3 regions of the Pseudonocardia sp. Ae150A_Ps1 genome follow, and region 3 is predicted to be linked to each of the others. Evidence: predicted binding sites of a transcription regulator. Region 3 holds the regulator's gene; each other region holds the start of a gene.

Region 1 (10,212 bases), 4.3 Mb from region 3:
CGTCTCCGAGGGCCTCGACCTGGCGTTCCGGGTGATCCTCAACCCGGGCGAGGAGGTCATCGTCCCGGAGCCCTGCTACGTGGCCTACCAGCCGTGCGTGTCGTTCGCCGGTGGGACGCCGGTGGGGGTGCCGACGCGGGCCGAGGACGGGTTCGCGATCGACGTCGCCGCCGTCGAGGCCGCCGTCACGCCGCGGACGAAGGCGATCCTCATCGGCTCGCCGGCCAACCCGACCGGGGCGGTGCAGTCACCCGAGGTGCTGCGCGCGCTCGTCGCGCTCGCCGAGCGGCACGACCTCTACCTGCTCTCCGACGAGATCTACGACCGGCTGACCTACACCGGGGCGCACACCTGCCTCGGTGCGGTGCCGGGCGCCCGGGAGCGGACGGTCGTGCTGGGCGGTTTCTCGAAGGCCCAGGCGATGACCGGGTGGCGGGTCGGCTGGCTGGCCGCGCCGCGCGCGATCGCCGAGCTGTGCCTGCGGGTGCACCAGTACACGATGCTGTGCGCGCCGCACGTGTCGCAGGTGGCGGCCGTCGAGGCGCTGACCAACGCCGAGGGCGACGTCGCCGAGATGGTGGCCGACTACGACCGCCGCCGCCGGGTGTTCGTGAAGGGCCTGCGGGAGGCCGGGCTGGAGTGCCCGGAACCGGCCGGCGCGTTCTACGCCTTCCCGTCGATCCGCGCGTCCGGGCTGGATGCCGAGACGTTCGCGGAGCGGCTGCTGCGCGAGGAGTCGGTCGCCGTCGTCCCGGGGACCGTGTTCGGTCCCTCCGGGGAGGGACACATCCGCTGCTCGTACGCGACGGCGCTGCCGCAGCTGGAGCAGGCCGTCGAGCGGATCGGGAGTTTCCTGGGCCGGTTGTGACGCCGGTGGGCGCACGGCCGGGCACGCGCGGGGGCCCCGCGCCGCATCCCCTCCGCCAGGCCGCGGACCATCACCGGCCCCAGGTCGCGCCCACGGCGGCACAGCCACGGCACCCCCTTCCCGACCAGCCACGCCCCGCGCTCCCACGACCTCACGACCCGGCCGCCCGCGGCGTCGAGCGAGACCGTGCCGGGGACGGCCCAGCCTTCCGCCGCGAGGAGCTCGGCGAGCCCGCGGGCGAGCAGCCGGTGCCCGAGCTCGGACGGGTGCAGCCGGTCCACGCTCCATGCGGCCGGGTCGTACGGCGACGTCGTCTCCAGGTCGAGCATCCCGACGGTGACGGACGGCGCGGCCGCGGCGACGGCGTCGTCGAGCGCCGCGTTGAGGGCGAGGATCCGGGCGGTGAGTGCCCTGCGCATCACGGCGGGCAACCGGAACACCCGGGTGTGGTCGTGGAACCGGACCAGCAGGACGGTCGCCCCGGCCCGGCCGAGCAGGTCGAGGGCCTCCGCGCAGTCGCGGCGGATCTCCTCGGGGTCGAAGTCGGAGCGCAGGGTGTCGTTCATCCCGGCGCAGAGGACGACGACGTCCGGCCGGGCGGCGGCCGCCGCGGGCACCTGCTCGTGCCGGGTGGCGGCCATCCGGGCACCGGTCCGGGCGTGGTTGTCGAGGCGCACCGGGTCGGGACGGTCAGGATCGGTCACGGCGTCACGCAGGAGCGGTCCGAAACCGCGCCACCCGCCGCCGGGCCGGGGATCACCCAGCCCGACGGCGGTGGAGTCGCCCAGCACGGCGAGATGCCGGACGGGGCGCCCGGGCCCCGGCGGGGTGGCGCCGGTCCGGGCGGGTGCGGGGCGGGCGGGTACGTGTCGGGAGGCGGGATCGGCGACGGGCGAGGACGCGATCGTCGGGCGCACGACCCTCACGATCACCCGCGTGCGCACCGCCGCGGTGTGCACGCGGTGACGCGCCCCGGACCGGCACGCGAACTCTTACCGCTCGCCCGTCCGGAACGCGGGGAACACCGCCAGCTCGGACGGGGCGTCCGGGAACCGCTCGTCCAGCGCCTCGACGACGGCGCCGGCCAGCTCCGCGTTGCCGCGCCGGTCGGTCGCCGCGGCGGCGGCACCCAGCCCCCGCCAGTAGTGGCGCAGGGCCGTGGAGATCCGGGGTGAGCGGCCGGCGTCGTCGCCGATGGGGCCGTCGTGCTCCAGTACCCGCGGCAGCAGCATCCAGGTCGACCACCACACCCACAGCAGGTGCGCGTCGGTGAGGCGCGACTCCAGCACGTCGGGGTCGTCGAGCTCGGGCCAGACCGGCGCGACCTCGGCGCGCCAGGCCTCCAGCATCTGCGCGGACACCGCGGCCGGCAGCGCGTAGCTGCTGGCGCACCCGGGGAACGGGATGCGGACGTACGCGGCGTCGAGCACGACGTCGCGGAAACAGCCCCACTCGAAGTCGACGAACCGCACGCCGCGCGAGGTGACCAGGTTGTTGTCCGGGCAGGTGTCGGACGGGCTGAACGCCCGGAACCCGGTGCCGCCGAGCAGCCGCACCCCACCGCGTGCCTCCAGCACCGCCGTGTCCCCGGCGGTGACGCCGAGCGCTTCGGCGAGCAGCTGCGGCAGCCGGGCCAGCGCGGCGCGGGCCTGGTCGGCGATCGGGTCGCGGTGCGCCTTCTCCCCCAGCCGGCGCAGCAACGCCCCGAAGTCGCCCTCGCGGCCCGCGGTGGCGGCCTGCATCCGCCCGAGGCCGCGGGCCCAGCCGAGCAGGCAGTTGCGGGCGGCCTCCCTGTCGGGCCCGAACAGCTTGTCGGCGAGGGTCATGCTGCGGCCGAGGTCCTCCAGGACGAGCAGCCGCTGCTCCGGGTCGTGCGCGATGATCGCCGGGCTGGGCCGGATCTCGGTCGGCAGCGCGGTGAACAGCTGGCACGAGGCGACCTCGTAGCGGAACGGGTCGGACGCGGCCTCCGCGTCGCCGTCGCCGGCCCGCGACGTGTACTGCTTGATCACGACGCTGCGGCGGTCGGAGAACGGGTTCTGCCCCATGCGTGCCCGGGCCACCACGGAGCGGCCGCTGCCACCGAGATCCTCCGGCTCGGAGAGCTCGACCTCGGACCCCGCCCGGCGGGACAGCAGCCGTGCGGCGCCGGCCACCGCCTCGACCGCGCCGGGGGTCGCCTGCGGATCGGTCATCGCCGGAAACCCTACCCTTCGGAGAGCGTGCGGTCTGCGCCCCGACGCCGGGACCGGTGCCGGGCGAGCAGCAGCACCACGGCCGCCGATCCGATCGCCCCGGCCAGGTTGAGACCGAGCTGCAGCACCGACAGCGCGGCCTCCACCCAGCGGCCCTCGATGGCCGCGACCGAGCCGTACGCGGCGGCGGGGACGGTCGTCACCGAGATGAACACGCCGACCAGCGCCGACGACCGCGCCGACGTCAGCGACAGCATCCCCGCGGCACCCGCGAGGACGGCCACGACCAGCGAGAACGGCCCGACCTCGTAGATGAAGTCCATCTGCTCGAGCCCGTCCAGCGACGCCGACGACAGCCAGCCGAACAGGTCGAACAGGACGGTCGCCAGTGCGGTGACGGCCATCGCGAACGGGAACCCGACCAGCAGCGCGGCCGCGCCCCGCCGGATCAGGTCGGCACGGCGCAGCACCAGCCCGACGGCCATCGCCGCCATCGGCCCGAACTCGGGGCCGAGGACCATCGCGCCGACGACCGTCACCGGGGAGTCGGTGACGGCGCCGACCGCGGCGAGCAGGCACGCGATCGTGAGGAACGTCAGGAAGGTGAGCGAGAGCCGGGACTCCTCGCCGGTCCGGTGGATCAGCTCGTCCCAGACGACGGCGTCCGCCCCGTCCCCGGGGGCGGCCTCCTCGGCGGCGTCGGCCCGGTCGGAGAGCACGGTGTCGAGCTGCTCGAGGGTGATCCCGCCGTCGTGGTCGACGCCGAGATCGGCGAGCCGGCCGAGGAGGTCGTCGGTGCACTCGCGCGCGACGTCGGCCTCGACCAGGTCGCCGGGCGGGCGCACCGCCGCCCCGGGGTGGACCACCAGGTGGGCCACCCCGGGTTCGGCGGTGAGGACCTCGCAGACCTCGGTGGTCCGCCCGGACGGGCAGACCACCCGCAGGTGCAGCACCTACGCGGCCGGGCCGGGCTTCTCCGGTGCGCCGCCGCCGGTCTCGGCCGGCCTGCCGGGCGCGGAGCCGCCGGGCGCCGGCTGGGCCGGCTTCGCGTCGACCCCGGCCTCCTTGCGCTGGGCGGCGGTGATCGGCGCCGGGGCCTGGGTCAACGGGTCGAAGCCGCCGCCGGTCTTCGGGAACGCGATGACCTCGCGGATGGAGTCGACCCCGGCGAGCAGCGCGGTGATCCGGTCCCAGCCGAACGCGATCCCGCCGTGCGGCGGCGGGCCGTAGGAGAAGGCGTCCAGCAGGAAGCCGAACTTCTCCTTGGCCTCGGCCTCGGACAGGCCCATGATCTCGAAGACGCGCTTCTGCACGTCGGCGTCGTGGATACGGATCGAGCCGCCGCCGATCTCGTTGCCGTTGCAGACGATGTCGTAGGCATAGGCCAGCGCCTCGCCCGGGCTCTGCTCGAAGGTGTCGATCCAGTCCGGGGTCGGCGAGGTGAAGGCGTGGTGCAGCGCGGTCCAGGCACCCCCGCCGACGGCGACGTCGTCGGTGTCCGCGGTGGACTCGAACAGCGGGGCGTCCACGATCCACACGAACGACCAGGCGGACTCGTCGATCGCGCCGACCCGCCGCGCGATCTCGCCGCGGGCGGCGCCGAGCAGGGCGCGGGCGTCGGACGGCGTCCCCGCCGCGAAGAAGATGCAGTCGCCGGGGTTCGCGCCGACGGCCGCGGCCAGGCCGGCCCGCTCGGTCTCGGACAGGTTCTTGACCACCGGGCCGCGCTCGTCGACCTGCCCGTCCTCGCCGATCAGCACGTAGGCCAGGCCGCGGGCACCGCGCTGCTTCGCCCACTCCTGCCAGCCGTCGAGCACCTTGCGCGGCTGCGAGGCGCCGCCCGGCATGACGACGGCGCCGACGTAGGGGTTCTGGAAGACCCGGAACCGGGTGTCCGCGAAGTACGACGTCAGCTCGGTCAGCTCGAAGCCGAACCGCAGGTCGGGCTTGTCCGAGCCGTAGCGGGACATCGCCTCGGCGTAGCTCATGCGCGGGATCGGCGCCGGGATGTCGTAGCCGACCAGCTTCCACAGCGCGACGAGCACCTTCTCAGCCAGCGCGATGACGTCGTCCTGCTCGACGAAGCTCATCTCGATGTCGAGCTGGGTGAACTCGGGCTGGCGGTCCGCGCGGAAGTCCTCGTCGCGGTAGCAGCGCGCGATCTGGTAGTAGCGCTCCAGGCCGCCGACCATGAGTAGCTGCTTGAACAGCTGCGGGCTCTGCGGCAGCGCGTACCAGGAACCGGGACGCAGCCGGGCCGGGACGACGAAGTCGCGGGCGCCCTCCGGGGTGGACCGGGTCAGGGTCGGCGTCTCGACCTCGATGAAGTCCTCGGCGGCGAGCACGTCGCGGGCGGCCTTGTTGACGTCGCTGCGCAGCTTCATCGCCGACGCCGGGCCGGAGCGGCGCAGGTCCAGGTAGCGGTGGGTCAGCCGGATCTCCTCGCCGACCCCGGTGTGCTCGTCGATCGGGAACGGCAGCGGCGCGGCCTCGGACATCACGGTCAGCCCGGTGACCGTGACCTCGATGTCGCCGGTGGGCAGCTCGGAGTTCTCGTTGCCCTCGGGGCGCCGGACGACCTCGCCGACGACCTGCACGCAGAACTCCGACCGCAGCCGGTGGGCCCGCTCGGCCATCTCGCCCTCGCGGAACACGACCTGCGCGGAACCGGACCGGTCCCGGAGGTCGATGAAGATCACGCCGCCGTGATCGCGGCGGCGGGCCACCCATCCGGCGAGGGTCACGGTCTGGCCGGCGTTCTCGGCACGCAGCGTGCCGACAGGGTGGGTTCGCATCACGGCGGACAAGGCTATCCGCCGCCCCCGACCGGCCCGTCACCAGGCTTGCCGTCGGGTCACAGCAGGCTGAGTTGCTCGTCACGAGGCTCCCGTGGCGGGGGTGCGGCCGGTTCCTGACGGGTCCACCCGGGGTCGCCCGGATCGGCCTCCGGACCGTCCAGGCCGTGCCGTGCCAGCAGTGGCGCGGCGCGGCTCCGGAGGGCGGCGCGGTACTCGCGGTCGGCCGTCGCCCCCCGGCGGTAGAGCTTCTCGTAACGGGGCAGCAGGGCCGGGTACTCGCGGCCCAGCCACTGCAGGAACCACTCGCGGGTCCCGGGCCGCAGGTGCAGCGCGAGCACGGTGGCCCGGCGGGCACCGGCCGCGGCGATCTCCCCGAGCAGCGCGTCGAGCGCCTCGGCCGAGTCCGTGAGCCACGGCAGGACGGGCGCGACCATCACCCCGCACGGCAGGCCCGCCTCCGTGATCCGCCGGACCAGGTCGAGCCGGGCCCGCGGGCTCGGCGTCCCCGGTTCCAGGCGCGCCTGCAGCTCCCGGTCGAGCAACGCGACCGAGACCCCGGTACCGACCCGGACGTCCCGGTTCGCCGCGGCCAGGTCCGGCAGGTCCCGGGTCAGCACGGTGCCCTTGGTCAGGATCGAGAACGGTGTGCCGGACCGGGCGAGCGCCCCGATCACCCCGGGCATCAGCCGGTAGCGGCCCTCGGCCCGCTGGTACGGGTCGGTGTTGGTGCCCATCGCGACGTGCTCCCGCCGCCACGACGGCCGCGCCAGCTCACGCTCCAGCACCCGGGCGGCGTTCACCTTCACCACGATCTGGGAGTCGAAGTCCGCGCCCGCGTCGAGGTCGAGGTAGGTGTGGGTGTTGCGAGCGAAGCAGTTGTGGCTGACGACCCCGGCCGCGACGAAGTCACCCGTGCCGGTGGTGATGTCGTACATCGGGACCACCCGGCCGGTGTCGTGAACACCGGTGACCTGCGGGGCCCCCTCCGGCGGCTCCTCGACGAGTGCACCGGTGACGTCGCGGACCCGCGCGACGGCCGGGTCCGCGACCGCGACCAGCCGCAGCTGCTCCGCCGCGCCGCCGAGGACCCGCAACGCGCGCGCACCCGGCCGCCCGGACGGTTCGGACGCCACCCGGAACCCGAGCCGGCGCACCGCCCCGACCGTGGCCCGGGTGAGCTGCTCGTCGCCCGGGACGATCCGCAGCACCCCCGCCGAGACCTGGCCGCAGGCGTCGAGCACACCGCCGACGAATCCCGCCGACCAACCCGGCCCGGGGTGCTCCGGCCACACCGTGGGCGACGGCCGCTGCGCCACGGCCGGGGCCGCCGACGGTGCGGCGGCCCGTGCCGGTTCGCCGATCAGGCCGATCAGGTGGTGGGCGCGGGCGACCGCCTCCAGCTCCACCCACGCCGACGGGAACGCCTCGGCCGTCACCCGGGACCGGACCGCGTCGGCCCGGACCAGACCGCAGAGGTAGCCCTCGTCGTAGCCGGGCGGCCGGGCGCCGCGGGGCATCGCCGCCGCGCCGGGCCCCACCAGCGCGGAGCCGGGCCGCAGGTGCGGACGGTCCGCCGAGGCCCGGCACCGCCCCGGGCGCACGTGGGCCCAGCCCTCGCCGGTCAGGAAGCGGTGCTCGGCCGAGGTGACCAGCACCGTGCCGTCGGTCAGGGACACCCGCTGGGCGCGGCGCCGGGTGGACCAGTGCGCGAGCACCGGGGTGCGGACGAACCGGCGGCGGCCCCGCCCGTCGGACGTGGTGCCGACCACCTCGTCGCCCGGGCGGAGCTCCCCGATCGGGCGGGACCGGCCGTCGGCCGTCAGCACCGGGGTGTCGCCCGCGAGGCAATAGGTGCACGCGTGGGAGCAGCCGCGGTACGGGTTCACCGTCCACCCGAACGGCACCGGCGAGGACGACGCCACCCGGTTCAGCACCGACCGCGCCTCCACCTCGTGGAACACCGTCCCCGCGAACTCCGGCGTACGCACCGTGCGCAGCAACCCGCGCATCCCCGGCAGCGCCGCGTCCGCGCCGATCCCGTCGATTCCCACCTGCTGCCCGTTCCACCGCACGAGAGTCATTCGAACACAAGTTCGAATGCCGGGCAACCGGTCGTCGCCCGGCGGCCGCCTCCGGGCGAGGACCGGTCGGCGGTGCGGTGATCGCTTGCGAGGATGCGGACGTGCATCCCGACGATCCCGGCCCGCGGCACCCGTACCCCGGGGAACCGCGGGGCGGGCGGCCGTCCGGCAGGCGGCGCCGTCCCGAGCCCGGCGACGGCCACGGGCACGGTGTCCCCCGGCCCCGTGCGACACCGCCCGTGCCGGGGCGTCCCGGTCCCGGTGGCCCGCCGCCGGAGCGGGCCGGTCGTCGTCCCGACGCGCCGTGGGCCCCGGGAACGGAGGGCGCCGGGCAGGAGCACGGCGGCGGGTACGCCACCGGGCCGGTGCCCGCCGGCGCCCCGACCGGCACCGGGCGCCGTGCGGCGCGACGCCGGGCCGAGGAGGACCACGCCGGCACCGGACACGGACACGGACACGGCGCCCCCTCCCCCGCAGGCCGACGGGTGCGGAACCTCCTCGTCGCGCTGCTCGTCCCCTGCGCCCTCGCGACCCTCACCGGTCTCGTCCTGCTGTGGCCGGGACCGGTCCCGGCACCCGAGCTGCCGCCGACCGAGCAGGTGCACGGCGACGTGCAGTCCGTCCAGGTCGCGGACTGCTCCCCCGGCTCGGGCGACGGGGCCTGCACCGGCGTCACCGTCCGGATGACCGACGGCCCCCGCGCCGGGCGGGACCTCGTGCAGCTCGTCCCGACCGAGCCGTCCAGCCCGCGGTTCGCCGTCGGCGACCCGGTGACGATGGCCTGGTCCGGCGGGAACCCGGACGAGGCGGGCTCGTACCAGCTCAACGACTTCCAGCGCGGGCCCGCGCTGGGCTGGCTGGCGGCGGCGTTCGCGGTGGCCGTCGTGCTGCTGGGGCGGCTGCGCGGGTTCGCCGCCCTGGTGGGCCTGCTGCTCAGCTTCGCCGTGCTGCTGTGGTTCGTCCTGCCGGCGATCCTGTCGGGCGGGTCACCGCTCGCGGTGGCCGTCACCGGGTCGTGCCTGATCATGTTCGTGGTGCTGTACCTGACCCACGGGTTCAGCGCCCGTACGTCGTGCGCGGTACTGGGGACGCTCGCGTCGCTGGCCCTGATCGGCGTGCTCGGCTACGCCTTCACCGCGGCCACCCGGCTCACCGGGCTGGACGACACGACGGCCAACCTGATCGGGACGCTCGGCCCCGGCGTCCCGATCGACCCGCGCGGCCTGGTCCTGGCCGGGCTCGTGATCGGCGCGCTCGGTGCGCTCGACGACGTGACGGTCACCCAGGCGTCGGCGGTCTGGGAGCTCGGTGCGGCGAACCCGCGGCTCGGGCCCCGCGAGCTGTTCGCCGCCGGGATGCGGATCGGCCGCGACCACGTGGCGTCGGCGGTGAACACCCTCGTGCTGGCCTACGCCGGCGCCGCGCTGCCGTTGCTGCTGCTGTTCTCGGTGGCGGCCGGCGGCGTGACGGAGGTCCTGACCAGCCAGGACGTCGCGACCGAGATCGTCCGGACGCTGGTCGGAAGCATCGGGCTGGTCGCCGCGGTGCCGGTGACGACCGGTCTCGCGGCGCTCGTCGCCGCCCGTCGCTGACTCAGGCGGGCCGGCGGGCCACCAGGTGCGCCTCGCCACCGCCCTCGTGGTGGGCGACGACCTCCAGCTCGCCGAACGCCGCCGGCAGCTCGCCGGGGGCGGCCCGGTACTGCCCGCCGGTGTCGCCGACCTCGGAGAGCACGGTGACCACCAGCAGCCCGCCGGGCGCGACGGCCGCGGCGAGCGCCGGGTAGAGCGCGGGGGCCCGGAACCGCTGGCAGACGACGACGTCGTACACGTCGTCGTCGGCGGGGAACCCGTGGTCGAGGTCCGCCTGGACCCAGCGGACCCGCCCGGGCGGCTGCTCGGCCGCGACGAGCGCCGCCCCGGCCGCGAGCCCCGCCGGCGAGACGTCCACCGCGACGACGTCGAGCCCCTGCGCGGCGAGCCACGCGGCGACGATCCCGCGGCCGCAGGCGACGTCGAGCGCCCGGCCGGTGGCCGGCAGCAGCCCGGTGTGCGGCCGCAGCGCGTCCGGTGGCTGCGGGGTGCCGACGCCGGCCGCGCGGTGCCGGGCGTCCCACCGCTCCTGGTCGTCGACGGCCACGGTCAGCTCGCGAGGGCCGTGACGACGGCTCCGGTGACGGCGTCGAGCGGGACGTCCTGCTGCTCGCCGGAGGCGAGGTCCTTGAGCCCGACGGTGCCGTTCTCGAGGTCGCGGTCGCCCAGGACCAGCGC
Region 2 (10,212 bases), 790 kb from region 3:
GTCAGCGACCGAGCAGCTTCTTGACGCGCTTCACGTCCGGCTTGGCCACGTCGACCGTGCCCGAGAGGTCACGCTTCTCCTTGCGGGACTTGACCTCCAGCCGGTGACGGAGGCCGGCCTGCTGACGCATCAGCTTGCCGCTGCCGGTGGTGCGGACCCGCTTCGCGGTCCCCTTGTGCGTCTTGTTCTTGGGCATGACGAATCCGTTCGGTGTCGGCCCCCGGCGGCCCGGGGGTCGTTTCGGGTACTGCGTCTCCTCCCACCCGCCGGGCGACCGGCGGGCGGGCCGGACTCACGCCTCGGCTTCCGCCGGGGCCTCGGTGCTGGCGGCGGCCGCGGACTTGCGCGGTGCCGGCTTCTTGGTCGGCGCCAGGACCATCGTCATGTTGCGGCCGTCCTGCTTCGGAGCGGCCTCGACGACGGCGATGTCCCCGATGTCCTCGGCAAGACGCTGCAACAGCCGGTAGCCCAGCTCGGGGCGGGACTGCTCGCGGCCACGGAACATGATCGTGACCTTGACCTTGTTGCCGCCCTCGAGGAAACGGCGGACGTGTCCGCGCTTCGTCTCGTAGTCGTGCTTGTCGATCTTCGGCCGGAGCTTCTGCTCCTTGATCACGGTGAGCTGCTGGTTGCGCCGGGACTCCCGGGCCTTCTGCGCGCTCTCGTACTTGAACTTGCCGTAGTCCATGAGCTTGCAGACCGGCGGGCGGGCCTGGCCGGCGACCTCGACGAGGTCGAGATCGGCGTCCTGGGCCAGCCGGAGGGCGTCCTCGATGCGCACGATCCCGACCTGCTCCCCGTTCGGGCCGACGAGGCGGACCTCGGGCACGCGGATGCGGTCGTTGATGCGGGGCTCTGTGCTGATGGGGTCTCCTGTGTGACTCGCTGTGTCGCTTCTACCTGGTGCGTCGGCGACGACAAGCGAAGACCCGTTGATCGGCCGGGTGGCACACGTACGCCACAGGGCCGGACCATGGACCCGGACGCCGCTACGATCACGGCGCGGGTGGGAGCGGGGCTCCACTTGACGCCCGGAACACACGAGTCAACGCGGCCCCGGGTGGTCGCATTCCCAGGCTAGCAGGCGCTGCCCAGATGCCCGAACCGGGCCCGCCGTCCGGTGCGTCGCGGGGACGTCGGACCGCCGTCCGCCGATCCGGTCCCCGGAGGGACGGGCACGCGGATCAGGACGCCGCGGTCGCCCGGCTGCGCCGCCGGGTCGCCGGGGCCGAGCCGTTCGAGCTCCCGCTCCCGGTGGCGCCGTTCGACGAGGCGTCGGCCGTACGGCTGCGGGCCGTGCGGCGACGACGTGGCGCCGGGCTGTCGTCCGGTGTCACCAGGTCGCGCAGGAACCGGCCCGTGTGGCTCGCCTGCTCGGCCGCCACCTGCTCGGGTGTCCCCTGTGCGACGACGGCGCCACCACCGGATCCGCCTTCCGGACCCATGTCGATGACCCAGTCCGACGTCTTGATGACGTCGAGATTGTGCTCGATCACGATCACCGTGTTGCCCTTGTCGGCGAGCCCCTGGATCACCGCGAGCAGCTTGCGGATGTCCTCGAAGTGCAGGCCCGTGGTCGGCTCGTCGAGGATGTAGACGGTCCGGCCGTTGCTGCGCTTCTGCAGCTCGGAGGCCAGCTTGACCCGCTGTGCCTCACCCCCGGACAGCGTGGGAGCGGGCTGCCCGAGCCGGACGTAGCCGAGGCCGACGTCGACCAGGGTCCGCAGGTAGCGGCTGATCGAGGTGATCGGCTCGAAGAACTCCGCGGCCTCCTCGATCGGCATGTCGAGCACGTCGGCCACGGTCTTGCCCTTGTAGTGCACCTCGAGCGTCTCCCGGTTGTACCGGGCGCCCTTGCAGACCTCGCACGGGACGTAGACGTCCGGGAGGAAGTTCATCTCGATCTTGATCGTGCCGTCGCCGGTGCACGCCTCGCAGCGGCCGCCCTTGACGTTGAAGGAGAACCGGCCCTCGGCATAGCCGCGCACCTTCGCCTCGGTGGTCGCGGCGAACAGCTTGCGGACCTTGTCCCAGACCCCGGTGTAGGTCGCCGGGTTGGAGCGCGGGGTCCGCCCGATCGGCGACTGGTCGACCCGCACCAGTTTGTCGACCTGGTCGACGCCCGTGATCCGGGTGTGCCGGCCCGGGACCTGCCGGGCGCCGTTGAGCTTGTTCGCCAGGACCGTGGCCAGGATGTCGTTGATCAGCGTGGACTTCCCGGAGCCGGAGACGCCGGTGATGGAGACGAGGCCACCGAGCGGGACGTCGACGTCGATCCCGCGCAGGTTGTGCTCCCGCGCGCCGACGACGGTCAGCTTCCGGTCGTGGTCCAGCTCGCGGCGCTGCGGCAGCGGGATCGTCTTCCGCCCGGACAGGTATGCCCCCGTCAGGGAGGTGTCGTGCGACTCCAGCTCCGCGACCGGCCCGGAGTGCACGATGTGCCCACCGTGCTCACCGGCCCCCGGGCCGATGTCCACCGCCCAGTCGCAGGCCCGGATGGTGTCCTCGTCGTGCTCGACGACGATCAGCGTGTTCCCGAGGTCCTTCAGCCGGGTCAGGGTGTCGATCAGCCGCCGGTTGTCGCGCTGGTGCAGGCCGATCGACGGCTCGTCGAGCACGTAGAGCACGCCGACCAGGCCGGAACCGATCTGGGTGGCCAGCCGGATGCGCTGCGCCTCGCCGCCGGACAGCGTGCCGGCGGCCCGGTCCAGCGACAGGTACTCCAGCCCGACGTCGAGCAGGAAGCCGAGCCTGGCCTGGATCTCCTTGAGCACCGCACCGGCGATCACGGTCTGGCGCTCGTCGAGCACCATGCCCTGCAGGAAGTGCGAGCACTCGGCGACCGACATGTTCGAGACCTGGGCGATCGACCGCTCCCCCAGGGCACGGTGCGGCATGGTGACCGAGAGGACCTCGGGCCGGAGCCGCGCGCCGCCGCAGGCCGGGCACGGGATGTCGCGCATGTAGCCCTCGTAGCGCTCGCGCTGCGACTCCGACTCGGTCTGCTCCAGGCGACGCTCGAGGAACGGCATGACGCCCTCGAAGTTCGCGTAGTACGACCGTTCCCGGCCGTACCGGTTGCGGTAGCGGACGTGGACCTGGTCGTCGCTCCCGTTCAGCACCGCCTTCTGCGCGGCGGCCGGCAGCTTGCGCCACGGGGTGTCCATCCGGAAACCGATGGCCGTCGACAACCCCGACAGCAGCCGGCCGAAGTACTCGGCGTTGTGCCCGGCGGACCAGGGCGCGATCGCGCCGTCGCCGAGCGACAGGTCCGGGTCGGGGACGACCAGCTCCGGGTCGACCTCCTTCTTGATGCCCAGGCCCGCGCAGGCCGGGCAGGCGCCGTAGGGCGAATTGAAGGAGAAGGTCCGGGGCTCGAGGTCGTCGACGGCGAGGGTGTGCCCGTTCGGGCAGGCCATCTTCTCGGAGAACCGGCGCTCGCGGCCGGCGTCGTCGTCGGGGAGGTCGACGAAGTCGAGCACGACGAGCCCGTCGGCCAGCCGCAGCGCCGTCTCCACCGAGTCGGTGAGCCGCTGCTTGGCGGTCGCCTTGACCGACAGCCGGTCGACGACGACGGAGATGTCGTGCTTCTCCTGCTTCTTCAGCTTCGGCGGGTCCGCGAGCTGGTGCACGGTGCCGTCGACGAGCACCCGGGAGTAGCCCTGCGACTGCAGGGTGGAGAACAGGTCGACGAACTCGCCCTTGCGGGTCCGGACGACCGGGGCGAGCACCTGGAAGCGGCTGCCCTGCTCCATCTCGAGGACCTGGTCCACGATCTGCTGCGGCGTCTGCTTCGCGATCCGCTCGCCGCACTGCGGGCAGTGCGGGATCCCGGCCCGCGCGTAGAGCAGGCGCAGGTAGTCGTGGATCTCGGTGATCGTGCCGACCGTCGACCGCGGGTTGCGGTTGGTCGACTTCTGGTCGATCGAGACCGCCGGCGAGAGGCCCTCGATGAAGTCGACGTCGGGCTTGTCCATCTGCCCGAGGAACTGGCGGGCGTAGGCCGACAGCGACTCGACGTACCGGCGCTGACCCTCGGCGAAGATCGTGTCGAACGCGAGGCTCGACTTGCCCGACCCGGACAGCCCGGTGAACACGATCATGCTGTCGCGGGGCAGGTCGATGTCGACGCCCTGCAGGTTGTGCTCGCGCGCGCCGCGCACGACCAGCTTCGGACCGCTCGGTACCGGCTGGGCGCCCGGTGACAGGGCGTCGCCGGCCGCGCGGCGGTCGGTGCTCTGGTCGCTCACGATGCGCGCCTCCTGGAACAGCGGGGTCGTCGGGCCGGACCCGGTTGTGACGTCCGCGGCGGTCGGGACATTCCCGTGGACCGGGCTCCGGCGACCGGTGCGGGCTGTCTCCACGTCCGGCTCCGATGCTAGGTCGGCCCACCGACAAGAACCCGTCGAGCCGGGCTCCGCCCGGTCCCTCCTCGGTGGACGCACCCCGGCACGCGCCGGTCGGTCCGCCGGGGACGATACTCGTACGCATGTTCGAGCCGTGAGCGGCCCCGCCGGTGCGACCGGCGGGTTCTCCCCACCGCGATCGTCGGGGGCGGCCGATACCCTCGCGCCGTGGACGTCCTGGAGAACTACACCGGTCACACCGACCCCGGTGGCGCGGCCATCCGCCGCGACCTGGAGAAGCTCAGCATCAGCAAGATCTCGGTGGGCGAGATGGACAACAACGCCTACCTCCTGGTCTGCAAGGAGAGCAGCGAGGCGCTGCTGATCGACGCGGCGGCGGAGCCGGCCCGGCTGGCCGACCTGATCGGCGCGACCGACGAGCGCCCCGACCTGCGTCACCTCGTCACCACGCACCGGCACGCCGACCACTGGCAGGCGCTGGGCGCGATCGCGGGCATGTTCGAGCCGCGGCTGATCGCCCACCCGCAGGACGCCCCGGAGCTGCCGGCCCCGATGGACGAGCTGGTCGAGGGCGGCGACACGATCGTCTTCGGCGCCGTGGAGCTCGAGGTGATCCACCTGCGCGGGCACACGCCGGGCTCGATCGCGCTGCTCTACCGGGGCGAGGACCGGCCGCACCTGTTCACCGGGGACAGCCTGTTCCCGGGCGGTCCGGGCAAGACCTGGTCGCCGGAGGACAACGCGCAGCTGCTCACCGATCTCGAGGGCCGCGTGTTCGACACCCTGCCGGACGACACCTGGTTCTACCCCGGCCACGGCGACGACTCGACGCTCGGCGAGCAGCGCCCGGGCCTGCCGGAGTGGAAGTCGCGCGGCTGGTGACGCAGGAGGGCCGCCCGGTCGTCGTCAGCGCGTCGCCGGTGCGCCCGGTCGTGACCGGGAGTACCGCCCGGGCGTGACGCCGAGCAGCCGGACGAACCGCCGGTGCAGGTGCGCCTGGTCGTGGAACCCGGCGGTGACGGCCGCCGTCGCCGGGGCCATGCCGTCCAGCAGGAGCCCACGGGCCCGTTCGACGCGGCGGGCGTCCAGGTAGCGGTGCGGGGGCAGCCCGAACCGCCGGGAGAACGCCCGCACCAGGTGACCGGGATGGGCGTGCAGCAGGCGGCCCGCCTCGTCGAGGGTGATCCCGTCCGCCGTGCGGGCGTCGAGGAGGTCGCGCAGCCGCCCGGCGAGGCCGTCGCCGGGCGGCCCCGGATCGGGCGTCCCGGCGGGGGCGAGGTGCCGGGCGAGCCGCTCGGTGACGAGTGCCAGCCGGCTCTCCGCGTGCAGGTCCGTCCCGGACGCGGTCAGCACCCGGTGCAGCTCGTCGAGGCGACGGCGCAGCACCGGGTCGCGCACCCCGGGGTGGTCGACGGCGGGCCCGATCCCGTGGTGCCCGAGCAGCCCGGGTTCGAGGTAGAGCACCCGCTTGCGGAAGCCCGCCCCGCTCGCTGCGCGGCCGTCGTGCGCGACGCCCGGGGGCAGCAGCGTCACCGGGGCCTCCTCGGTCCCGTGCGGCCGCCGGTCCAGGTCGTAGCGGACGGCACCGTCGTCGACGATCAGCAGCGTCCACGTCGCGTGCGCGTGCACCGGGTAGCGGTGCGTGCCGAACCGGGCGTGCAGGACCTCGGCGATCCCGGGGACCCGTTCCGGGCGCCAGGCGACGACGTCGTCCGGTGCCCGCTCCGCTCGGGACATGTGAGGAACGTACAAGACCCGCCGGGCCCGGCACCGGAGGATCGGCCGGGTGACCGCACCCGACACGACGACCGTCCCCGCCCCGGCCCCGGTCGAGCGCCCCGCGACGAAGATCGTGGTGGTGCTCCGCGACGATCTCGCCGGCTGGCAGGTCGCGAACGTGACCGCCTTCCTCTCCGCCGGCGTCGCCACCGCCGTCCCGGAACTGATCGGCGCCCCCTACGCCGACGCCGACGGCAACACCTACCTCCCCACGCTCGGCCTCCCGGTGATCGTCCGGGCGGCCGACGCCGCGACGCTCGGGACCTGCCGGGCCCGTGCCGTCACCCGCGGGCTGCCGGCCGCGATCTACACCTCGGCGATGTTCGGCACCGGCAACGACGACGACAACCGGGCCGTCGTCGCCGCCGACCGGGCCGAGGAGCTCGATCTCGTCGGTGTGGCCGTGCACGGGCCGCGGAACGCCGTCGACAAGATCGTCAAGGGGACGCGCGTCCATCCGTGATCCGCGCCGCCTCGTCCGTGACCGCCGCGCCGGGCGGGACGGGGACCCCGGCCGCCGCGAACAGCTCGGCCCAGCGTGCGGGGCCCAGCCGGTCGACGGCGTCGTCGGCCCCCGCCCAGGCCTGCCGGACCGCCGCGGGGAGGAGCTCGTCGTCCAGCAGGCCCGCGTCGTCCAGCTCGGCGAGCAGCAACGGAACCCGGTTCCCGCCGACGCGGGCGGCCGCCGCGTCCCACTCGGCGGCCGTGAGCGGGCGGTCGCGGTCGAGCAGCGCGTTCACGGTGATCTCGTAGAGGGCCTGGCTCACCCGGCCAGGATGCCGTGACGCGCGGGCCCCGTCGGCGACCGGGCCCGTCCGAGCGGCGTACGGGCTCCGGTCGTGCCGGCGGTACGTCCGTCGCTGTCGTTCACGCACGGTCATCGTTGCAGGACGACCGGCCGCCGTTACTGCTCCGAACGGACGCTGTGCGCGACCACGAGGTGCACTTACCGTGCCCGATCGATGAGCGCTCCCCACGCCGACGACCGTGCCCACGACCGAACCGAGGACCGCCGCAACGGCCATCCGGCCGCCGGTGTGCTCGACGGACCACCGTTGCCGCGTCCCCGTCCGGCACCGTCGCCCGGCGCCGGCGCCGGCGCCGATCGCCGCGCAGCCCCGGACGGAGCGGGCGTTCCCGGCGGCCCCGGTGAGGCGGGGACGCCGGACGGGCCGGGCGCCCTCGGGCAGGCCGGCTTCCCCGGGGTAGCCGGTGTCCCCGGCCCGCGCCGCGACGCCGGGCCGATCGCTCCACCGCGCCCACAGGTCCCGGGTCCGCGTGCACCCGGGACCGCCGGACCGGCCGGACACGGGCCCGCCACACCGGCGGGCCCGGCCCCCGGGGCGACCGAGCTGACCGGCCCCGTCCAGGGCCCGCCGACCGGCCCGCGCACTCCCCCCATGCCCTGGCCTGCGGTCCCGCCGCCCGGAGCGCCCGTGCCGCAGGTGTACCCCGGCGGCCGTCCGCAGCACGACCAGGACCGGCAGGCGGGCCGGTGGAACCCCCTCGTCGCCCTGCGTGCCGTCGACACCGAGCGGTTCACCGGGACGCTCCGGTCCGCCGTGCCGCACCGGACCGCCGCGGTCGCCGTCGGCGCGACGCTGGCGCTCGCCGTCGGCGTCGTCGTCGCCGCCTACGCGGGGACCGGCTCCGGGACGGACGCCGCCGGTGTGGGTGCACCGGCGACGGACGCGACCGTCCCGGCCCCGGCCGACCTGGTCGCGGGCAGCACCGCCGCCGACCCGGCCGCGTTCGGCGACGTCGCGGCCTTCACCTCCCCGACCGGCAACATCGCCTGCCGCGTCGACGGCGGCGAGGCGCGCTGCGACGTGCGGAACCGGCAGTGGACCGCCGAGGGCACCGACGGCTGCACCGACCCCGGCCTCGTCGTCGGCCGCGCCGGCGGCGCGCGGGCGAGCTGCGACGGTGTCCCGGCGCCGACCGACGGGACGGCCCTCGGCTACGACACGCACGTGACACGCGGCGACGTCACCTGTGTCAGCCGCCGGACCGGTGTCGAGTGCCGTGATGCGGCGTCCGGCCACGGCTTCAGCGCGGCCCGGGCGTCGTACCGCCTGTACTGACGGCTAGCGTCGCGGCCCGTGACGGTGGTCGTGGAGATCTTCACCGACGGTGCCTGCGTGCCGAACCCGGGTCCCGGTGGCTGGGGTGCGGTGCTGCGTTACGGCGAACACGAGCGGGAGCTGCACGGCGGGGAGCCCACGACCACGACGAACAACCGGATGGAGCTCACCGCGCCGATCCGCGCGCTGGAGGCGCTCACCCGGCACAGCGTCGTCCACCTGCACACCGACAGCACCTACGTGCGCAACGGGATCACCCAGTGGCTGCCGCGCTGGAAGACGCGCGGCTGGCGCACCGCCGCCGGGGAGCCGGTGAAGAACGACGACCTCTGGCGCGAGCTGGACGCCGCCGTCCGGCGGCACGACGTGACCTGGTTCTGGGTGAAGGGACACTCGGGGCACCCGGAGAACGAGCGCGCCGACCGGCTCGCGGCGCAGGGCTGCGCGGAGGCCGGTGGCCGGGCGGCGCCGGCGCGCACGGCCGCGACGGGGCGTCGGATACGGTCCGGCTCGACCCCGACCTCCCCGGAGAGACGCCCGTGACGGACACGTTCCCCCGCCTGCACGCCCGCACCCGACGGTTCTCCCTCGGCGTCCCCCGCGGGTTCACCGTCGCCCCGGACGGGTCCCGCGCGGTGTTCCTGCGCACCCGGTCGGGGACCGACCCGGTGACGTGCCTGTGGTCGGTCGACGCGGCGACCGGCGAGGAGCGGCTGCTGGTGGACCCGGCGCAGGTCCCGGGTCTGCCGGGTGAGGAGGACCTGCCCGCCGCGGAGCGCGCCCGCCGGGAGCGGGTGCGCGAGCAGGCCGGCGGCGTCGTCGGGTACACGGTGGACGCCGCCGTCGAGCGGGCCGTGTTCGCGCTGTCCGGGCGTCCGTTCACCGTCGCGCTCACCGGGGACCCGCAGGTCCGCCCGCTCGACGTGGGCGCGGTGGAGGCCGTCGTCGACCCGCGGATCGACCCCACCGGTTCCCGGGTCGCGTTCGTCGCCGACCGGGCACTGCACCTGCACGACCTCGCCACCGGTACGACGACGCGGCCGGCCGTGCCCGACGCCGACGACGTGTCCTACGGACTCGCCGACTTCGCCGCGGCCGAGGAGATGGGCCGCACCCGCGGCTTCTGGTGGTCCCTCGACGGCGACGCGCTGCTCGTCGCCCGGGTCGACGAGTCCCCCGTCGCCCGCTGGCACATCGCCGATCCGGCACACCCGGACCGGGTCCCGGCCGAGGTCCGGTACCCCGCAGCGGGCACCCCGAACGCTGTCGTCGGCCTGGAGATCGTGGCCCTCGACGGCACCCGTACGCCGGTGCGCTGGGACGCCGGCGCCCACGAGTACCTCGCCACCGCCGGGTGGGACGCGCACGGCCCGCTGCTCTCGGTGCAGCCGCGCGACCAGCGGGAGGTGCGCACCCTCGCCGTCGACCCCGCGACGGGCACCACGACCACCCTGTACTCGCAGACCGACCCGGTGTGGGTGGAGAACGTCCCGGGCGTGCCGGCCCGCACGGAGTCCGGTGCGCTCGTCCGCGTCACCGACGACGGCGGGGCCCGCCGCCTCGTGCACGGCGACACCACCCTCACCGGACCGGACCTGCAGGTCCGCGACGTCCTCGGGATCGACGGCGAGACCGTCCTGTTCCGGGCGTCGGCCGACCCGACGTCGGTGGCGCTGTACTCGGTCGCCCCCGGCGGTACGCCCGTCCTGCTCTCCCCCGCCGACGGCCTGCACTCGGGGACCGCGGCGGGCGGCACCCTGGTCCGGACCTCCCAGGACCTGGTGACCGCGCCGCACGCGGTGCTGGTGACCGCGGACGGCACCGAGCACCCGGTCGCCGGGCACGCCGTCGAGCCGGGCCTCTCCCCCGCACCCGCGCTGCACGCGTTCGGCGAGCGGGCGCTGCGGACCGCGGTGTTCCTGCCGTCCGGGCACGTCCCGGGGACGAAGGTCCCGGTCCTGCTCGACCCGTACGGCGGGCCG
Region 3 (10,212 bases):
CCAGCTGCTGCGCTGCCCGGCCCCCGTCCCGGCGCGACCCGGACCGGTGTCCGCGACCTGACCGCTCCCAGGCCGGCCGCTCGCTCAGTGGAGGATGCCGAGCCACCGGGACGCGCAGGCGTGGCAGGCGCCGTATGTGGTGTCGTCGCGAGCCACCTGGCGCAGGCAGAACGGGCAGTGCACCAGCCGGCGGCGGGCCCGGCGCAGCAGGCGGTCGCGGACGTCGCGGACCGCCGCCGCCTGCTCGTCGTCCGGGTCGGTGCACCCGGCGAGCCCCGGGACCTCCTCCTCGACCGGTTCCAGGACCGGCAGGTGCCCGTCCCACCGGGTACGGGGACGGGCGAGGCGGGGCGGCCCGTACGGGGCCAGCCCGAGCATCAGCTGGGCGGGTTCCCCCGCGACGAACCAGTCGACGGCCGGCCCCGCCCCCGGCACGGGCAGGCCGGCCGAGCGCAGGTCGGCGTCGGTCCAGCCGCCCGCCCGCAGCTCGGCGGGGGTCAGCCCGAAGTGCCGCAGGCCGTCGGCGGGGAGGTCGAGGTCGCGCAGCTCGGACGGTGAGGGGACGCCGACGAACACCCGTCCGCGGGCGGGCGGGTCGTCGTCCTCGGCCCGAGGGGTCCCGCCGTCGCCGGAGGCGGGTCGCCACGGTGCCGCGACCAGCAGGGCGAGGACCCGCGGGTCGATGCCGAGCCGCCGGGCGAGCTCGTCCGTGTGGTCCTGCACCGGTGGTTCCCCCTCCCTGTCCCCGGGGTTCCGCCGCGGGGCCTCGCGACGCGCCGCGGGGCGGCACCGGAGTCGTCCGGTACCGCCCCGCGGTGTCGTGCCGGGTGTCAGCTGCAGCCGCTGGTGGAGCCGCAGCCCTCGCAGAGGTAGCAGGATCCCGCCGGCCGCATCTTCGTCCCGCAGGTCATGCACAGCGGGGCGTCCGCGGCCTTGCCCAGCCGCAGCTCCAGCAGCTCGGTGGAGCTGCCGACCTCGGCCGGAGCCGGCTCGACGCCGGCCTCGTCCTTCTTCTCGGACGTGGGCACGGAGGACCGGAACTCCTCCATGTCCAGCTTCTCCGAGCCCGAGCCGTAGTCGCTCTCGACCTGGGCCGACCGCTCGTCCGAGGAGAAGATCCCCAGCTGGACCCGCTTCTCGTACGGGAGGTGGTCCAGCGCGAGACGGCGGAACAGGTAGTCCAGCACCGAGGTCGCGATCCGGACGTCCGGGTCGTCGGTCATGCCGGCCGGCTCGAACCGCAGGTTGGAGAACTTCGAGACGTAGAACTCGAGCGGGATGCCGTACTGCAGCCCCACCGAGATCGACATCGAGAAGGCGTCCATCACACCGGCGAGCGTCGAGCCCTGCTTGCCGAGCTTGACGAAGATCTCGCCGAGCCCGTCGTCGGGGTAGCTGCCCGCGGTCAGGTAGCCCTCAGCACCGCCGACGGTGAAAGACACCGTCTCGCTGGGGCGCTTCTTCGGGAGCCGCTTGCGGATGGGCCGCTGCTCGACGACGACCTTCGGCTCCGCCTCGGCCGTCCTCTCGCCGGAGCCGCCCTTGCCTGCGGACAGCGGCTGGCCGACCTTGCAGTTGTCGCGGTAGATCGCGAGTGCCTTGAGGCCGAGCCGCCACCCCTCGAGGTAGATCCGCTCGACGTCCTCGACGGTGGCCCGCTCGGGCATGTTCACCGTCTTGGAGATCGCACCGGACAGGAACGGCTGGGCCGCCGCCATCATCCGGACGTGTCCCATCGGCGCGATCGACCGCTCGCCCATGGCGCAGTCGAACACCTCGTAGTGCTCGGGCCGCATGCCCGGGGCGTCGACGACGTGGCCGTGCTCGGCGACGTACTCGACGATCGCCTCGGCCTGCTCGGCCTGGTAGCCGAGGTTGTCCAGCGCCCGGCGCACCGACTGGTTGACGATCTGCATGGAGCCGCCGCCGACCAGCTTCTTGAACTTGACCAGCGCCAGGTCCGGCTCGATGCCGGTCGTGTCGCAGTCCATCATCAGGCCGATCGTGCCGGTCGGTGCCAGCACGGAGGCCTGGGCGTTGCGCCAGCCGTTCGCCTCGCCGATCTCCTGGCACTGCTTCCAGGTCAGCGTGGCGAGCTTCTGGATCGCGGTGGACGCCGCGAAGGTGCAGATCCCGTCGTTCGCGGCCGCGTGCTTGCGGATCACCCGCTGGTGCGCCTCGGCGTTGCGGGCGTAGCCCTCGTACGGGCCGACGACACCGGCGAGCTCCGCGGAGCGCTTGTACGCGGCACCGGTCATGAGGGAGGTGATCGCGCCGGCCAGCGCGCGGCCGCCCTCCGAGTCGTACGCGTGCCCGGTCGCCATGAGCAGCGCGCCGAGGTTCGCGTAGCCGATGCCGAGCTGCCGGAACTTCCGGGTGGTGTCGGCGATCGGGTCGGTCGGGAAGTCCGCGAAGCAGATGGAGATGTCCATCGCGGTGATGATCAGCTCGACGGCATTGGCGAAGGTCTCGGCGTCGAACCGGTCGTCGGCGTCGAGGAACTTCAGCAGGTTCAGCGACGCGAGGTTGCAGCTGGAGTTGTCCAGGTGCATGTACTCCGAGCACGGGTTCGACGCGGTGATCCGGCCCGACTCCGGGCAGGTGTGCCAGTCGTTGATCGTGCCGTCGTACTGGATGCCGGGGTCGGCGCAGTTCCAGGCGGCCTCGGCGATGCCGTGGAAGAGCTTGCGGGCGTCGACGGTGTCGATCACCTCGCCGGTCATCCGGGCGCGCAGGCCGAACTCGGTGTCCTCCTCGACGGCGCGCATGAACTCGTCGGAGACCCGGATCGAGTTGTTGGCGTTCTGGTACTGCACCGAGGTGATGTCGGAGCCGCCGAGGTCCATGTCGAAGCCGGCGTCGCGCAGCACGCGGACCTTGGCCTCCTCCTTGGCCTTGGTCTCGACGAACTCCTCGACGTCGGGGTGGTCGACGTCGAGGACGACCATCTTCGCCGCCCGGCGGGTCGCGCCCCCGGACTTGATCGTCCCGGCGGAGGCGTCCGCACCGCGCATGAAGGAGACCGGGCCCGACGCGGTGCCGCCCGAGGACAGCAGCTCCTTCGACGACCGGATGCGGGAGAGGTTCAGACCGGCACCGGAGCCGCCCTTGAAGATCAGGCCCTCCTCCCGGTACCAGTTCAGGATCGACTCCATCGTGTCGTCGACCGACAGGATGAAGCAGGCGCTGACCTGCTGCGGGCTGGGCGTACCGACGTTGAACCACACCGGCGAGTTGAAGCTGAACACCTGGTGGATCAGCATCCAGGTCAGCTCGTGGTCGAACACCTCGGCGGCGGCGTCCGTGGCGAAGTAGCCGTTCTCGACCCCGGCCCGCCGGTAGGTCCCGACGACGCGCTCGACGAGCTGCTTGAGGCTGGACTCCCGCGTCTCGGAGCCGACCGCACCGCGGAAGTACTTGCTCGTGACGATGTTAGTGGCGTTCACCGACCAGGACGACGGGAACTCCACGCCGCGCTGCTCGAAGTTGACCGTGTCGTCACGCCAGTTCGTCATGACGACGTCGCGGCGCTCCCACTCGACCTGCTCGTACGGGTGGACGCCCTCGGTGGTGAAGACGCGCGGCACGGTCAGGCCACGGCGCTTCGCGCCGGCCTTGCCCCGGCCGCGGGCGGCCTTCGGGGCCTCCCCCGCGCCGTTCGTGCTCTCGCTCCCGGTGCCTGTCGTCGGGCCCCCGACGGTCTCGGTCATGAACTGCCTCCGCATCCGACGTCCTCTGCCCGCCCGCGCGCTGGGGTGCGCGGGCGTTCCCCGGACGGTGCCGTGCACCGTCCCCCTTCCGGTCCTGCCGACGTGGCTCCCGCGGTGCCGGTGTGCGCGCCCCCTGGTGCCCGCACCGGTCCGATCGGTCGCCCGGTTCAGCCGTCCCGGTTGCCGGCCGCGTCGTCGGCTGCTTCCCCGGCAGCCGCCGTACGCAGATCGGCGATCTCCTTCTCGAAGTCCTCGATGGAGGAGAAGGACCGGTAGACGCTCGCGAACCGCAGGTACGCGACCTCGTCGAGATCGCGCAACGGTCCGAGGATCGCCAGCCCCACCTCGTGGCTGGGAATCTCGGCCGCCCCGCGGGCACGCACCGTCTCCTCGACCCTGTGGGCGAGCTGCTGCAGGTCGTCCTCGTCGACCGGCCGGCCCTGACACGCCCGCCGAACCCCTCCGACCACCTTCTGGCGGCTGAAGGGCTCGCTCACCCCGCTGCGCTTGACGACGGCGAGCACGGTCTCCTCGACCGTGGTGAACCGGCGACCGCACGCGGTGCAGGACCGGCGACGGCGGGTACACGTCCCGTCGTCGGCGGTCCGGGAATCGATCACCCGCGAGTCCGGGTGGCGGCAGAAGGGGCAACGCACGACGTACCCACCCTCTTTCTCCCGCGACCTACCGGAGACTCTCCGCGATGACCTGTTCCCCAACCCGTGGGAGAACGACACCAATGTAACCCCTACATCTAGGGGTGCGCCATCCCAGGGGCGGCGCGGCGCCGAGCTTCGCCCGATCGGGACCCGAAGCCTCGCACACCGGCTCCCGGTCCCCGCCGACAGCAACCGATCATGAACGGATGCATACGCCCTGATCAGGTCGTGCACGCCGGCACCGCCCGCCGTCCGTCGCCCCGGAACGACCGCGCCGGACGACCACCCGGTTCCGCGACACGCCAGTGTGTCGCGCCCGGCGGCCACCGGTCAGCGTCCGGTCGCCGCCGTCACGACCGGCCCCGCCGGGCTCGCGGGGGCCGTCGCGCCGCCGGCGTTCCACCCGGCGGCCGCGTCACCCAGCAGCCCGAGCACCACGACGACGGTCGCCGCGCACAGCGCGACCGCCACCCCGGCCAGCAGCCGGGAGCCCCGCGAGTGCGCCTGCGCCTGCCGCGTCCGGCGACGCGCCGGGGCGACGCACCGGCGGTGCAGCGGACGAACCGTACGCGGCGCGGGCACGGACGACGGGCCCGCCGCCACCGGCCGCCGGTCACGCCCGGGGACCCCCGTCGTCCGCCACGCCGGTGCCGCGCCCGGGACGACCGGCACACCGTGGACGGTGCGGCGCCCGGCGCGCTCCGGACGGTCGTGGCCGCCCTCGGCCCGCTCGATGCCGGCCCAGCGGAGCGCGGCACGCTCGGCCGCCGACGGCCGGCGGACGCCCTCGGCCACCGGCACCGCCCGGTCCTCGACGGGGTCGGCGTCGCGCAGCGCCGCCGTGGAGCGGCCCCCGCCCGCGCAGACCGGCCGGACCGGGCGCCTGCGCTCACGCGGTCCGGCGGAGCGCGTTCCCCGCGCCGTCTCGCGGGTCCCCCGCGCCACGTCACGCACGTCGAGCTCTCGCATGGCTCCTCCTGCTCCTCGCGGACCGCCCCACCCGGGGCGGGGCGGTCGCCGTCGGCGCCCGGCCACACCCGGCCGCGCGCCCTGCTCACCCCCGACCGGCCCTTCCCCCAGCCCGGTCGAACGAGTGTACGAGCTGTGTAGCACCGGCCCCCCGACAGAAACGGGGGGCCGCCGGCCGGCGCCCGCGGGCCCGCCGACGCCGGCGGGTCAGCGACCCGTGGACACGGCCGCCGGAGCGACCGGGACGACGCCGGCGGTGGCGACCTCGGCCAGCAGGCCCAGCCCGACGACCGCCGTGGCGGAGGCGACCAGCACGCCCACGGCGGCGACCGCCCGGTGCAGCACGGAGGGCGCACCCGCCGACCCCGCCGAGCGCGCACCCGGCGGCATCCTGACCGCCGCAGGCGTCGCGGAGAACACCCGGACCGTCGTCCCACACGGCGGCGGCACCGCGAGCGGCGCCGTCCGAACCAGCTCCGCGGTGACCGGCGGGCGGACACCGCCGGGGACCACCCGCACCTCCGTCGTCGCGCTCACGATCTCCACCCCTCCCGGTCTCCGGCGCTGTACGGGCGCCGGACCGAAGTCGTCGAATCGATGTTCGATCGAACGCCTGTGCGCTGTTCTACCACCGGGGTCCGACGGAATCCACGACACGCCCGGCGCGAACTTCGAACGCATGTTTGGCGGACGGCCCGGACTTGGCTAGTGTTCGTGCCGGTAGATCCTCGAGGAGGCGAATGCGATGGCAGCGGACGAGTCCGGAGGCGGTGCGCCCGCCGGGCCGGGATCCGCGGACGTCCGGGAGTTCCCCGAGCCCCCGGCCGACACCCGTGGGCTGACCCCGCGGCAGCGGAAGGTCCTGTCGGTGATCCGGGACTGGGTGGACCGGTACGGGTACCCGCCGAGCGTGCGCGAGATCGGGGACGCGGTGGGGCTGACCTCCACCTCCTCGGTGCACCACCAGCTGCGGACCCTGGAGCGGAAGGGCTTCCTCCGCCGGGACCCGAACCGGACCCGGGCGGTCGACGTCCGGAGCCCGGAGCAGGCCGCGGCGGGCGACGGCACCGACGCGGACACCGAGGCGGTCCGGTCCGAGCGCCCGGCACCGGCCTTCGTGCCGCTGCTCGGTGACATCGCAGCGGGCGGGCCGATCCTCGCCGAGCAGGCCGTGCAGGACGTGTTCCCGCTCCCGCGGGAGATCGTCGGCGAGGGCACGTTGTTCCTGCTCAACGTCAAGGGCGACTCGATGGTCGACGCCGCGATCACCGACGGGGACTGGGTCGTCGTCCGGCAGCAGCCGGTCGCCGAGCAGGGCGAGGTCGTGGCCGCGATGATCGACGGCGAGGCGACGGTGAAGACGTTCCGCCGCAAGGATGGGCACATCTGGCTGATGCCGGCGAACGAGGCGTACGACCCGATCCCGGGGGACGACGCGTCGATCCTGGGCCGGGTCGTCGCGGTCATGCGCCGGCTCTGAGGCGCGGGACCGGGCCGTCGGCGGATCAGCTCCGCCGGCGGCCGTGCAGGACCATCGCGCCGATCCCGGCCAGCAGCAGCACCCCGAGCACCCCGGCCCCGGCGACGGCGGGCAGCCACGGCGGGAACGACCCGGTGCGGGGCACCTCCGCCGGTTGCGCGACCACGGGGGCCGCCGCGGCGGTCGCGGCCGTCGCCACGCCGGGCACGGCCCGGACGCCCGCCGGCGAGAGCCCGCGGGCCTCCGAGCCGGAGTGCAGCGTCCCGCGGCCGTCGAGGGCCACCGCCTCCCCCTGGGCCTCGTCCGGCAGCGGCACCGGCAGCGGCGCTGCGCGCAGGGCCTCGACGAGCGCGTCCGCGGAGACCCGGCCGTCCGGTGGCGGGCGCAGCGGGAACACCCACGCGTCGGTGTAGGTCCGCAGCGCGGCGACCCGGCCGCCGTCGGCGCCGGGAGGGCCGACCGCTCCCCCGGTGACCGTCCGGGTCCCGGTGGCGCCGAGCGGGCCGCCGGACGTGGCGGAGTACGGGAGGACCACCTCGCCGACCCGGTCCAGCGTGACCGGTGCGGCGCCGCCGTCGAGCGGGCCGGCGGGCCGGTACACCCCGGCCGCCCCCGTGGTCTTCGCGACGATCAGCGGGGTCCCGTCGTCGGCGAGGAGGATCGCCTCGGCGTCGCGCGGCCCGTCCGGGTAGACGAGGTCGTGCGCCCGCGCGGGCCCGGACACCGGCAGCTCGACCAGGCGCACCGTGCCGCGGTCGCCGCGGTTGTCGCCGATGTCGGCGAGCCAGAGGGTCCCGTCGGGTGTCGCACCGAGGTCCTCGACGTCGGTGACCCGGACACCGGTGTCCCGGATCTCGGTGACCGCGCAGGTCACCGGGTCGAGCGTGAGGACCTCGCCGGTTCCGCCGCCGTCGACGATCGCCCGGTACCGCACCGGGCCCGCTCCCGGTGGGCCCTCGGCGACCAGCCCGGAGAGCTCGGCGGCCCGCGGGTCCTCGGCCGTGCAGACCGGACGCGGCGCTGCCGGCCCGGGTGCGGCCCCGGTCCGTGGCGGGGCCCCCGGGACCTCGTCCGGCGCGGCGTGCGCCGCCGTCACCCCGCCGGCTCCGGCACCGCTGATGCCGAGGACGATCCCGAGCGCGACGGCGACCGGCCCCACACGGAGCCTGCTCCGCCGGGGCCGGGACATGCAGGGCCAGGACGTGCGGGGCCCCCTCGGGCTCAGTGCCCTGCCGCCGTCGCGGGCAGGTCGGTGCCCGCAGGATCGGTGTCCGCGGGCACCGTCGCGGTCCCGCCGACGGCGTACGGGAGCACCGCGGTGCCGAGCTCCGGACCGACCCGGGCGCGGACCCGGGTGCCCTCACCGGTGTGCTCCTCGGCGAGGACCTCGCCCTCGTCGTGGAGCCGGGCCACGAGCGCACCCTCGGTGTAGGGCAGCAGCAGGTCGACCTCGTACTCGGGGCGCGGGAGCAGCTCCGCGATCCGGTCGCGGAGCTTCCCGATGCCGCTGCCGTCGTGCGCGGAGACGAACACCGCCTCCGGCTGGGCGTGCCGCAGCCGGGCCAGTGCGAGGTCACCGGCGGCGTCGACCTTGTTGATCACCAGGAGCTCCCGCGGCATGGTGCCGCCCTGCTCCTCGCCGATCTCCACGAGGACCTGCCGGACCGCGGCGATCTGGTCGTCGGGCAGCGGGTCGGAGCCGTCGACGACGTGCACCAGCAGGTCCGCCCGGGCCGCCTCCTCCAGCGTCGAGCGGAACGCCTCGACGAGCTGGTGCGGCAGGTGCCGCACGAACCCGACCGTGTCGGTGAGGGTGTAGGCGCGGCCGTCGGGCGTCTCGGAGCGGCGCGTCGTCGGGTCCAGCGTCGCGAACAGCGAGTCCTGGACCAGGACCCCGGCGTCGGTCAGCTGGTTGAGGAGGCTGGACTTTCCGGCGTTGGTGTAGCCGACGATCGCGACCGACGGGACCTCGTTGCGGGTACGGTTCCCGCGCTGGGTCTCGCGGACCTGGCGCATCGCCCCGATCTCGCGGCGCAGCTTCGACATGCGCGCCCGGATCCGGCGGCGGTCCAGCTCGATCTTCGTCTCACCCGGGCCACGGCCACCGATGCCGACACCGCCTGCGGCCCGGCCACCGACCTGACGGGACAGCGCCTCACCCCAGCCGCGCAGGCGCGGGAGCAGGTAGGACAGCTGGGCCAGCTCGACCTGCGCCTTGCCGTCCCGGGAGCGGGCGTGCTGGGCGAAGATGTCGAGGATCAGCGCGGTCCGGTCGATCACCTTGACCTTGAGCCGCTCCTCCAGCTGGCGGAGCTGGCCGGGTGAGAGCTCGCCGTCGCAGATCACGGTGTCGGCGCCGGTCGCGCGGACCACCGTGGACAGCTCGTCGACCTTGCCGGAGCCGATGAAGGTCGCCGGATCCGGTGTCGAGCGGCGCTGCACGAGTCCGTCGAGGACCTCGGACCCCGCGGTCTCGGCGAGGCGGGCGAGCTCGGCGAGCGAGGCATCGGCCTGCTCGGCGCTGCCCTCGGTCCACACCCCGACCAGCACGACCCGTTCGAGCTGGAGCCGCCGGTACTCGACCTCGGTGATGTCGGTGAGCTCGGTGGAGAGGCCGTGGATCCGGCGGAGCGACGAGCGCTCCTCGAGGTCCAGCTCGCCCGCCGACGGGACGGCGGACCCTGCGGACGTGGACGGCACGGCGGCGGTGTGGGCTTCAGTCATCGTGCCGTCCAGTGTTCCACGTCGGCGGGCGTGTGTCCGCCCGGATTCGCGCCGGTCAGGCGGGCCGGTCCCACCAGGAGCGGTCGATCTCGCCGGTCGCGAGCAGGACGGCGGGGCCGTGCAGCACCGTCGTGCCGGTGGCCGCGTCGTCGCCCGCCCCGACGGTCACCCGGAGCCGGCCGCCGGGGGTGTCGACGTGCACGTCACCGGCCGGGTGCCCGGCGGCGCGCAGCGCGGCGACGACGGCCGCGACGGTCCCGGTGCCGCACGCCAGGGTCTCCCCCACGCCCCGCTCGTGCACCCGCATCCGGACGCGCCCGCCGTCGGCCGGGCCGTCCAGCGGGGTCACGAACTCGACGTTGACGCCACGCGGGAACACCTGCGGGTCGACGGCCGGTGCCCGGGTGAGGTCCAGCGCGTCCGGGTCGGTGGCGGTGACGCAGGCCAGGTGCGGGTTGCCGACGTCGAGGGCGATGCCGTCGAACCGGGCGCCACCGGTCGTCGCGACCGAGGCCGGACCGATCGCGACCGGGCCCATGTCGACCGACACGGTGTCGCCGGACAGCGTCGCGGTCCGCACCCCGGCCCGGGTGCCGACGGGGCCTCCGCCGGGCGCCCAGCCGCGCTCGTGCAGGTAGCGGGCGAACACCCGCACCCCGTTGCCGCACAT

Evidence for each region. The regulator LexA, encoded in region 3, represses DNA repair genes until DNA is damaged. The targets are predictions, from matches to a motif close to CGAACACGTGTTCG.
Region 1: Ae150APs1_RS32615 (intein-containing Rv2578c family radical SAM protein) is a predicted target of LexA. The motif match lies at 7,944-7,957, and genes of this name have one in related genera.
Region 2: uvrA (excinuclease ABC subunit UvrA) is a predicted target of LexA. The motif match lies at 4,483-4,496, and genes of this name have one in related genera.

Annotation. Positions count from the first base shown of each region.
Region 1 covers NZ_MCIJ01000001.1:1,063,002-1,073,213, forward strand. Annotated here, with positions in the region: gene Ae150APs1_RS04605 (aminotransferase class I/II-fold pyridoxal phosphate-dependent enzyme) at 1-868, shown strand, start outside; partial or broken gene Ae150APs1_RS33300 (SGNH/GDSL hydrolase family protein) at 1,114-1,827, opposite strand; gene Ae150APs1_RS04615 (hypothetical protein) at 1,861-3,063, opposite strand; gene Ae150APs1_RS04620 (DUF389 domain-containing protein) at 3,075-4,016, opposite strand; gene aspS (aspartate--tRNA ligase) at 4,017-5,861, opposite strand; gene Ae150APs1_RS32615 (intein-containing Rv2578c family radical SAM protein) at 5,918-7,942, opposite strand; gene Ae150APs1_RS04635 (YibE/F family protein) at 8,044-9,534, shown strand; gene Ae150APs1_RS04640 (class I SAM-dependent methyltransferase) at 9,536-10,081, opposite strand; gene hisS (histidine--tRNA ligase) at 10,084-10,212, opposite strand, start outside.
Region 2 covers NZ_MCIJ01000001.1:6,108,606-6,118,817, reverse strand. Annotated here, with positions in the region: gene rpmI (50S ribosomal protein L35) at 2-196, opposite strand; gene infC (translation initiation factor IF-3) at 293-865, opposite strand; gene uvrA (excinuclease ABC subunit UvrA) at 1,185-4,208, opposite strand; gene Ae150APs1_RS28795 (MBL fold metallo-hydrolase) at 4,575-5,249, shown strand; gene Ae150APs1_RS28790 (AraC family transcriptional regulator) at 5,274-6,104, opposite strand; gene Ae150APs1_RS28785 (DUF2000 domain-containing protein) at 6,154-6,609, shown strand; gene Ae150APs1_RS32340 (hypothetical protein) at 6,584-6,913, opposite strand; gene Ae150APs1_RS32335 (hypothetical protein) at 7,583-8,230, shown strand; gene rnhA (ribonuclease HI) at 8,255-8,773, shown strand; gene Ae150APs1_RS28765 (prolyl oligopeptidase family serine peptidase) at 8,770-10,212, shown strand, end outside.
Region 3 covers NZ_MCIJ01000001.1:5,316,835-5,327,046, reverse strand. Annotated here, with positions in the region: gene Ae150APs1_RS25080 (alpha/beta hydrolase) at 1-61, shown strand, start outside; gene Ae150APs1_RS25075 (hypothetical protein) at 85-723, opposite strand; gene Ae150APs1_RS25070 (vitamin B12-dependent ribonucleotide reductase) at 831-3,710, opposite strand; gene nrdR (transcriptional regulator NrdR) at 3,878-4,366, opposite strand; gene Ae150APs1_RS25060 (hypothetical protein) at 4,700-5,338, opposite strand; gene Ae150APs1_RS25055 (hypothetical protein) at 5,546-5,875, opposite strand; gene lexA (transcriptional repressor LexA) at 6,084-6,818, shown strand; gene Ae150APs1_RS25045 (hypothetical protein) at 6,844-8,007, opposite strand; gene hflX (GTPase HflX) at 8,040-9,542, opposite strand; gene dapF (diaminopimelate epimerase) at 9,598-10,212, opposite strand, start outside.